One region of the Streptomyces sp. NPDC101225 genome, then DNA from elsewhere that is predicted to be linked to it. Evidence: riboswitches for the same ligand, from Rfam matches in the RefSeq annotation. Region 1 holds a riboswitch; each other region holds the start of a gene.

Region 1 (2,194 bases):
GCGCGGGTGGCCGAGACCGGCGCCCGGCACCTGGTCGTGACGGGCCGCCCGGCCCCCAGAGTGCGGCCGCTGCTCGACATCCTCGGCAGCACGGGGCTCGCGGTGTGCGGACAGGGCGCGCAGGTGTACGACGCCGGCGCGGACCGTCTGCTGTGGTCCGTCACCCTGGACCGGGAGCTGGCCGAGACCGCCCTCGGCAAGATCGAGGCCGAGGTGGGCCAGGTCTCCGCGGCCGTCGACCAGGACGGCGTGGACGGACTCACCCTCATCGAGCCCGGCTACCTGATGCCGCACCCCACGCTGCCGGCCGTACAGGTCGACCGGCGCGACGACCTGTGGTGCGCGCCCATCAGCAAGGTGCTGCTGCGCCATCCCGAGCTGTCCGACGACGAGTTGGCGGCGACGGCCCGCTCGGTGGTCGGTTCGCTGGCCACCGTCACCATGTCGGGACCAGGAACCGTCGAACTCCAGCCATGCGGCATCACCAAGGCGACGGGTCTGGCCCTGGCGGCCGCGCACCTGGGGCTCGGGCCGGGGGAGACCATCGCCTTCGGCGACATGCCCAACGACATCCCCATGTTCGACTGGGCGGCGCACGGCGTCGCCATGGCCAACGCCCATCCCGAACTCAAGGCCGTGGCCGACGAGATCACCCTGTCGAACGAGGACGACGGCATCGCCGTCGTCCTCGAGCGGCTGTTCTTCAGGCTGGAGGAGCTCAGTGGGAGCGGTGAGTTCTGAGGCCTCTCCGCCAGGTCCCGCAGGCCCCTCCCGGCCGGCTCTAGTAGGCGCCGTAGACGTTGTCGATCGACCCGTAGCGCGCGGCCGCGTACTTGCAGGCGGCGGTGATGTTGGCGACCGGGTCGTAGGGGTTCATCAGCGTGCCGGGCACGTGGTAGGCGAGGAAGGTCGGGTCGATGACCTGGAGCAGACCCTTGGAGGGGGTGCCGGCGAGCGCGTTCGAGTCCCAGTTGTTGATGGCGGCGGGGTTGCCCGAGGACTCGCGCATGACGTTGCGGTAGATGCCGTCGTACGAACCGGGGATGCCCTGCTGCGCCATGACCTGCAGGGAGGCCCGGATCCAGCCGTCGAGGTTGTCGGCGTAGCCCATGGAGGTCGCGGTGAGCGTCGTCGGCGTGGCCGCCGAGGCACTGGTCGCGCCGATGACCGGGAGGGCCAGAACGGCGGCACCGGTGCCGAGGACGGCGAGCTTGCGGGCGAGGCGGGAGTTCCTGGGACGACGATGCTGAGCGGCAGCAGACATGGGGGATTCCTCTCCGGCGCCTGCGAGGTGAGCTGTCGGGTTCGGGCGGGAGCTGCCCGGCCGCGCGGCCTTGCGGCGGCGCGGCTTCACCCCGAGCCGGTCCGGGGCGGTGCCCGGTCCGGCGACTTACCTGGGTCCCCCGCTCCTGCCGTGCGAGTGAGTTCGTCGATGGGTCGGCCGGGCTGCGGCAGGATTCGGCGTCTGCCCGACTGGCCGGGAACGTATGCGAGAGCACATGTCCGGAACAAGTGCCGGATTCACAGACCATGCCTATTGACCTTGGTCTGAGGCTTATGGGGCGCTTGATCCTTTGCTGCCGCCAATCCTCAACTGGCTTGCGGACGGCGGAAGAACGGAAGTGGCTGATGGACCGTCGGATCGCGGGGTGACGTGACCCAACTCACTGGCATCCGCAAGAGTGGCAAATCGGGCAATGAGCCCAACTCATGTTCAACCAGCCGTCCATGGGATCCGCCGCCCCCAAGTCCGGTGACGGGCCGCCGTTTCGGCCTCGGTGCAGATCGCCTTATTGAAGGTGAAAACGGACGAACCAGGGTCATCCGTTCCGGACCGCCCGGCCGTGCGTCCGCCGGTACGTCCGCTGCTGTGCCCGCCTCCGTGCCCTCGCCCGTGTCCGCTTCCGTGTCCTCGTCCGTGCTCGCCTCCGTGTCGCCTCTGTGTCCTCGCCCGTGCTCGCCTCTGCGTCCTCCGCCGTGGCCGCCTCCGTGCGTCGCGCCGCATCCGCCGCCGTGTCCGTGCATGCGTTCGCCCGGATGTCCGCCGGGGCGGAACCTCTCATGTGGTGCAGATCGTTCTCATGGCGGTCGTCCTCTGGAGGGGTGAAGTCACGAGAGTCTTCGGGACACGGGCCGCCACCTCCCGCCGGGGCGGCCGACGCGCCGATAGACAAGTCGGCAGATATCCGCTCAT
Region 2 (2,194 bases), on a different contig from region 1:
CTCCAGGAGCACACGCATCTCCAGCAGGTCGGCGGCCTCCTGCTCGTTCGGTTCCGCCACGCAGGCGCCCGCGTGCCGCCGGGTCACCACGAAGCCCTCCGCCTCCAGGGTGCGCAGCGCCTCGCGCACGGGGACGCGCGAGACACCGTAGCGGCGGGCGAGGAGTTCCTCGGTGAGCCGGCTGCCGCGCTCGTAGACACCCGCGACGATGTCGTCCCGGATCGCTGTGCACACCGAGTGCGCCGGAATACGCATGACCGACCTCCGACTTAATCCCCGTGAAACGCCAATGATTGACGTGTGTTCCGGTGACTCTATTGCACGGGGCCGGAATTTCCGACGGCGGGCCGGAATCCATGGATATTTTTTGGACACCGGGGCCGGCGAAACCGAAAGGCCCCGGCCGGGAGGCCGGGGCCGGGGGAGGTCGCGCGGAGGTTCGTCAGACGCCGACGCCGTGCGAGCGCAGGTAGGCGACGGGGTCGATGTCCGAGCCGTACTCGGGCGTCGTGCGGGCCTCGAAGTGCAGGTGCGGCCCGGTGGTGTTGCCGGTCGAGCCGGACAGGCCTATGTGCTGCCCCGGGGTGACCGTCTGGCCGGCCGAGACACCGATGGACGACAGGTGGCCGTACTGGGTGTACGTGCCGTCGTGCATCCTGATGACGATCTCGTTGCCGTAGGCGCCGCCCCAGCCGGTCCGGACGACGGTGCCGGCGCCGACGGCGTGCACGACCGTGCCGCTCGCCGCGTGGAAGTCGATGCCCGTGTGGCTGCCGGAGGACCACAGGGAGCCACCGGTCTTGTAGCCCGTCGACACGTACGAGTGCGACACCGGGGCGACGAAGCGGTTCAGGCGCCTGCGCTCGGCCGCACGGGCCGCGCGTTCCTCGGCCGCACGCTCCGCCTTGGCCTTCGCGGCGGCCTTCAGGCGCGCGGCCTCCTCGGCGGCCTTCTTGCGGGCGGCCTCCTCGGCGGCGTGCTTCTGGGCCTCGGCCTGGGCGTCGATCTGGTCGGCGATCGCGTTGCCGATGGTGATGACGGGGTTGAGCCCGGTCTGCTCGAAGGAGTGGTCGACGGAGTTCCCGGCGGCGAACGAGGGGGCGGCGAGAGTGCCGACGACGCCGGTCGTGGCGAGGGCCGCGACCCCGGCGGCCCTGACGGTGCCGCGCTTGATCATGCTGGGACGACGGTGCTTCCCGGTGGCGCAGTTGAACGCCATGAACTGGCTGGTCCTTTCCTTCCCTCTCGCCTACCGGGTTAGCTGACGGGTTCGGAGCAGGAAGGTCTCCTACGGACCCCCTCGCCGGTGCGCGGGCGTCCGATTCACCCCAAGGACTCGGATCCCGCCGGCCGCGACGGCGGCGACGGAAGGGTGGGTCCCCGGCTCCCCTGGCTCGCGCCGTACGGGGACTCGGCGATGGCTGTCCGGTGCCGCGGGCGCGGCGCACTGCCTGACGAACAGCCCGGAAGACGCTAGGCAGAGCCGTCTTCAATCCCCAAACGGATCCCGGCTTTTGTAGCGCATCCCACAGGGCAGACGGGCAACTCTCCCCCAATTCGGACATACGAGGGCCCTGGTGACACATCCGTCACCAGGGCCCTCACGCGTGCGTGCCCCGTACTCGCTACTCGGCGGACACCACGGTGACTTCGCCGATGCCCAGAGCCGCGACCGGCTCCTTGATCTGGCTCGCGTCACCGACGAGGACCGTGACCAGGCGGTCCACCGGGAAGGCGCTCACGGCGGCCGCGGTGGCCTCCACGGTGCCGGTGGCGGCGAGCTGCTGATAGAGCGTCGCCTGGTAGTCGTCGGGCAGGTGCTGCTCGACCTGGTCGGCCAGCGTGCTCGCCACGGCCGCCGCGGTCTCGTACTTCAGCGGCGCCACCCCGACGAGGTTCTGCACGGCGACGTCGCGCTCGGCGTCCGTCAGGCCGCCCTCGGCCAGCGTGCGCAGCACCGTCCACAGATCCTGCAGTGCCGGGCCGGTGTTGGGCGTGTCGACGGAGCCGCTGATGGCGAGCATCGCCGCACCCGTGCCGTCCGGGGCGGACCTGAGGACCTGGCCGAAGGCGCGCACACCGTAGGTGTAGCCCTTCTCCTCGCGCAGGACGCGGTCCAGACGGGAGGTGAGGGTGCCGCCCAGGCAGTACGTGCCGAGCACCTGCGCGGGCCAGACGCGGTCGTGCCGGTCGG
Region 3 (2,194 bases), on a different contig from region 1:
GGCCGACCTGGGCTGTTGTCAGCTCAACCGCCCTGCCTGAACGCGGACATGCGGACATACCGAAGGCCGGACCCGGGGATCGAGGTCCGGCCTTCGGTGGCGTGTCAGGCAGGTTGCCGCCGGGGGGGTCAGCCGACGGTGACGCCCTTCGAGCGGAGGTAGGAGACCGGGTCCACGTCGGAGCCGTAGTTCGGCGTGGTGCGGATCTCGAAGTGCAGGTGCGGGCCGGTGACGTTGCCGGTCGCACCGGAGAGGCCGAGCTGCTGGCCCGCGGTCACGGCCTGGCCGGCCGAGACGGATATCTGGGACAAGTGGGCGTACTGCGCGTAGTGGCCGTCGGCCAGCCTGATGACGACCTGGTTGCCGTACGCGCCGCCCCAGCCGGCGGAGACGACCGTGCCCGAGCCGACCGCCTTGACGGTGGTGCCGGTCGGGACGACGAAGTCGACGCCGGTGTGGTAGCCGCTGGACCACATGCTGCCGGCCACCTTGTAGCCGGTACCGATGGCGGAGCTGTTCACCGGGAGGGTGAAGCCGCTGCCGGTGGTCTTGGAGGCCTGCGTCGCGGTGGTCTTCTGCGCCGACGACTTCTTCGCGGCCTGCTTCTTGGCGGCCGGCTTCTTGGCCGGGGCCTTCGGGGCGGCCGAGGACTTGGTGGCGCTCGGCGCGGCCTTCTTGCCGAGCGTCAGCTTCAGGCCCGGGTGGATCAGCGACGGGTCGTCGCCGACGGCCTGGCGGTTGTCCGAGTAGATCTTCTTCCAGCCACCGGACACGTGCTGCTCGTCGGCGATCTTCGCGAGATAGTCGCCGGACCGCACCGAATAGGTCCGAACGCCGTCGTGATGCGCGGCATTCTTCTTCTCGGTGGCCTTCTTCTCGGCGCCCGGAAGGGACTGGACGGCTTTTTGCGAAACCGACTGGGAAACGGAGTCGGCGGTGGCGGCGTGGGCGCCGGTGGCGCCCATGAGCGGGAGCGCGAGCGCGGCGCCACCGGTTCCGGCGACGGCGATGGTGCGGGTGAAGCGCAGGGACTTCGGACGGCGGTGCTTACCCTTCGCGGGCATGACGAATTCCTCTCCGGCGCCTACGAGGTGAGCTGTCGGGTGCGAGCTGGAGATGCCCGGCCGCGCGTTCGACGCGGCTTTACCCCAAGCCGTTCCGGAGACCGGAACAGGCGGTGATACCTGTGGGTCCCCCGCTCCTGCCGTTCACGGGTGAGTTGTGCGGGCACCGGACGGCGGCAGGATTGGGCGTCCGTCCGGATCGGTGGCGAACGTAAGCGACGAGGACGCAATGGGACAAGTGACGGTTCCCCGGGAAAGCGTTTCTGTTGATCCTCAATGGGAAACAGTGGTGACCCTGCGTGGATTACGGAGGTGTCTTCCCGGTCGAATTCCCTTGTGAAACGCGTGAATTACGTGAACATGACGGACCACGTTCGGTCACGGATATGACGCTCCTCACGCGCCGTGCCGCCAGGATGCCTTATTCCGGAGCGAGTTCGGCCAATACGGACACATCGCTCAGATGCGGCGCAGCCGGAGGACGGCCGCGTCGAGATCACCGCGCAGCCCGGTCCGCAGTCCGTGATGCAGAAGGACGGCACCCCTATGGATTTCGCCCGTTTCGTGGCATTCGTACGAGGCTGCCGGGTCAAGACCCTTCAGCCGCAGCGCGGGTACGGGTTCGCCGTAGCGCTGTGCCTGGAGCCAGGCGAGGACGACCGCGTCGTCCCCGCGCACGTACTGCACCGCGCTCAGCCCGCCCGCCGGCGGCCGCAGCCGGTAGAGCTCGCCGTGCTGCACCAGAGGCCGGATCCGCCGGTACAGGGCCACCCACTCCCCCGCCTCGGCCAGCTCCTCCTCGCTCCAGCGGGTGAGGTCGCCGCCGACTCCGAGCACGCCGGCCATGGCACTGACGAACCGGAAGCGCAGCGAGCTGACGCGGCCGTTGAGCTGGGTGTTGGGGCTGTCGGTGACCCAGGCGGCCATCACGCGCGCGGGATGGATCTGGCTGAAGCCGTGCTGGACGGCCAGCCGGTCGAGCGGATCGGTGTTGTCGGAGGTCCACACCTGGTCCGTGCGGCTCATGATCCCCAGGTCGATGCGCCCGCCGCCGCCCGAGCACGACTCGAAGGCGACACCGGGGTGCGCCGCGCGCAGCCGGTCCAACAGGGCGTACAGGGCGTGGACAT
Region 4 (2,194 bases), on a different contig from region 1:
GGGGGATTCATCCGAGCCTGTCACGCTGCAAGGCTACCGGCCGCGCCCGGTGCCGGATCACCGGCCGCGGTCGGGGCCGTCGCCCCCGCTCGATACCCTTGGCCCCATGAAGTCGCACCAGAGCCCCCAGACGATGAAGCCCGCGACCGCGGCGAAGAAGCTGGGCGTGTACCTCGAGGCCACCCCCGCCGAGTTCCGGGAGGGTGCCGTCTCGCGGGCCGAGCTCGACCGGCTGCAGGCCGATCCGCCCGCGTGGCTGCGCGAGCTGCGGGCCAACGGTCCGCACCCCCGTCCGGTGGTCGCGGCGAAGCTGGGCGTCTCCATCGCGGGCCTCGCGCGCGGCGGTGTCACCGAGGCGCTCACCACCGAGCAGATCGAGGCGCTGAAGCAGGAGCTGCCCGAGTGGCTGCAGAAGGAGCGCGCGACCCAGGCGGAGGTCCGCAAGGAGGGCGCGCGGATCAAGAAGCGCGACGCCGAGCGTGCGGCCCGAAGCGAGTCCGGCCGGTCCTGAACCCTCGCCGTCCGCGTGCCGAACCCCGGCCGTCCGCGACGGAATGTCGCCTTCCGCACCCGCCGTGTGCACGAACCACGTATCTGACGGAGCGTCACGACGAAGGTCACAAAAGCGTATCGGACATTCCGCCCCTCAACCTTCACACGAGCCGCACAAGTTGGCTAGTTTGGCGGCAGGCCGCACGAGTTCCTCCGGCGCCCCGCCGGGACGTGCGGCCTCCGCCGAATCCGGTGCGCCCGCGCGGCAGCCGGAGCCGGGGACCCAACCGAACGATGGGGTGAATCGGCCCGACCGCCCACCAGGGCAGGGGCCGTAGGGCATACCTTCCGGATCTACCGCCCGAACCCGACAGCTAACTCGGTAGGCGGAGATGGAAGGAGTACGGCTCCCATGGCGCCGGAACGATCGTCGCGCCCCGGAGGCCCCGGCCCCGGCATGCGCAATTCCGCTCTCGCCACCGCTGCCCTGACCTCGGTGGCCCTGTTCTCGCAGACCGCCGACGCCGCACCGGTCACGGGGGACGAGGGCCCCAGTCGCGAGGACGTCCGGCAACGGGTGAGCAGCCTGTACGACCGGGCCGAGAGCGACACCGGCCTGCACAACATCACCCGGGCGCAGTCGGCGTCCCGGGGCCGCGGCGCCCCCGCGGGCGGTGGGCGGACCTCGGATCCCGAGCTGGACACCATCGCCCGGCAGTGGTTCCAGGGGGCGCGTTCGTCCCTGGGCCCGACGGTGCCGGCGACCCTGCCGGCCGACCGGATGCCCGCCCGGCCCGGTGCGCCGGCCCGCCCGAGGGAGCCCGAGCGCCCGCCCGTGCCGCGGGCCGCCGGTGCCGCCCGGGAGCTGGAGGCGCCCGCCCGGCCCGTGCTCGAACTGCCCGCCGCGGAGTCCCGCGGACGTGCCGCCGCGGAGCTGACGGCCGGTCCGGCGGCCGCGCTGCCCGCCGTGCCGGCCCAGCGCCAGGAGAGCTCGGCCCCGCCCGCGGCCCCGCCGGAGCCGAGGCAGACGGTGCTGCGCCGCTCCAAGCAGGCGAACCAGCGCAAGATCGCGACGGCCAGCGACCTGCTGTACCGCTACACGGCCCGGCAGACGTCCGTGGCTCCGCTCGCCGCCGCCCAGCCCCAGGCCCTCACCGCATGGCAGGACCCGGCGGAGCAGTCCCGCCGTGCGGCCGAGGAGGCGTGGCGACTGCAGCAGCCCAGCGTGCTGGACACGGGGGTGCCCGCCGCCGAGGAGTGGTGGACGCGGCAGCCGACCGTGCCCGACATGGGCGCGGCCACGGCCGAGGAGGAGTGGCGGATACGGCTGCGGCAGCCCAGCGTGCTGGACACCGGGGTGCCCGCCGCCGAGGAGTGGCGGACACCGCGGCCCAGTGTCCTCGACACCGGCATCCCCGCCGTCGAGACGCCCGTCGGCACCCAGGCCGACCGGGCCGTCGCCTTCGCCCGCGCGCAGATCGGCAGGCCGTGCCTGTGGGGTGCGGTCGGACCGGAGTCGTACGACAACGCCGGCCTCACCCAGGCCGCGTGGAAGGCCGCCGGGGTGGTGCTGCCGCGCAGCACGTCCGAGCAGGCGAGCACCGGCACGGTGATCCCGCTCGCCGAGAGCCGCCCGGGAGATCTGGTCTTCTTCCACGACAGCTTCAGCCATGTCGGGCTGTACACCGGCAACGGCATGATG

What was found. A riboswitch is a leader RNA that binds a small molecule or an ion and turns the genes downstream of it on or off. The one in region 1 is predicted to bind cyclic di-AMP.
Region 2: linked by a shared signal. The riboswitch ahead of ACIRPX_RS23785 (M23 family metallopeptidase) and the one ahead of ACIRPX_RS25010 (transglycosylase SLT domain-containing protein) in region 1 are both predicted to bind cyclic di-AMP.
Region 3: linked by a shared signal. The riboswitch ahead of ACIRPX_RS36220 (peptidoglycan DD-metalloendopeptidase family protein) and the one ahead of ACIRPX_RS25010 (transglycosylase SLT domain-containing protein) in region 1 are both predicted to bind cyclic di-AMP.
Region 4: linked by a shared signal. The riboswitch ahead of ACIRPX_RS28255 (C40 family peptidase) and the one ahead of ACIRPX_RS25010 (transglycosylase SLT domain-containing protein) in region 1 are both predicted to bind cyclic di-AMP.

Annotation. Positions count from the first base shown of each region.
Region 1 covers NZ_JBIWOE010000019.1:12,799-14,992, reverse strand. The annotation lists gene ACIRPX_RS25015 (HAD family hydrolase) at 1-741, shown strand, start outside; gene ACIRPX_RS25010 (transglycosylase SLT domain-containing protein) at 782-1,264, opposite strand; cyclic di-AMP (ydaO/yuaA leader) riboswitch at 1,269-1,474, opposite strand.
Region 2 covers NZ_JBIWOE010000017.1:121,239-123,432, reverse strand. The annotation lists gene ACIRPX_RS23790 (GntR family transcriptional regulator) at 1-255, opposite strand, end outside; gene ACIRPX_RS23785 (M23 family metallopeptidase) at 443-1,219, opposite strand; cyclic di-AMP (ydaO/yuaA leader) riboswitch at 1,232-1,427, opposite strand; gene ACIRPX_RS23780 (M16 family metallopeptidase) at 1,626-2,194, opposite strand, start outside.
Region 3 covers NZ_JBIWOE010000038.1:33,078-35,271, reverse strand. The annotation lists gene ACIRPX_RS36220 (peptidoglycan DD-metalloendopeptidase family protein) at 129-1,064, opposite strand; cyclic di-AMP (ydaO/yuaA leader) riboswitch at 1,069-1,227, opposite strand; gene ACIRPX_RS36215 (alpha-galactosidase) at 1,524-2,194, opposite strand, start outside.
Region 4 covers NZ_JBIWOE010000023.1:70,585-72,778, reverse strand. The annotation lists gene ACIRPX_RS28265 (LysR family substrate-binding domain-containing protein) at 1-24, opposite strand, end outside; gene ACIRPX_RS28260 (DUF5997 family protein) at 107-511, shown strand; cyclic di-AMP (ydaO/yuaA leader) riboswitch at 724-896, shown strand; gene ACIRPX_RS28255 (C40 family peptidase) at 950-2,194, shown strand, end outside.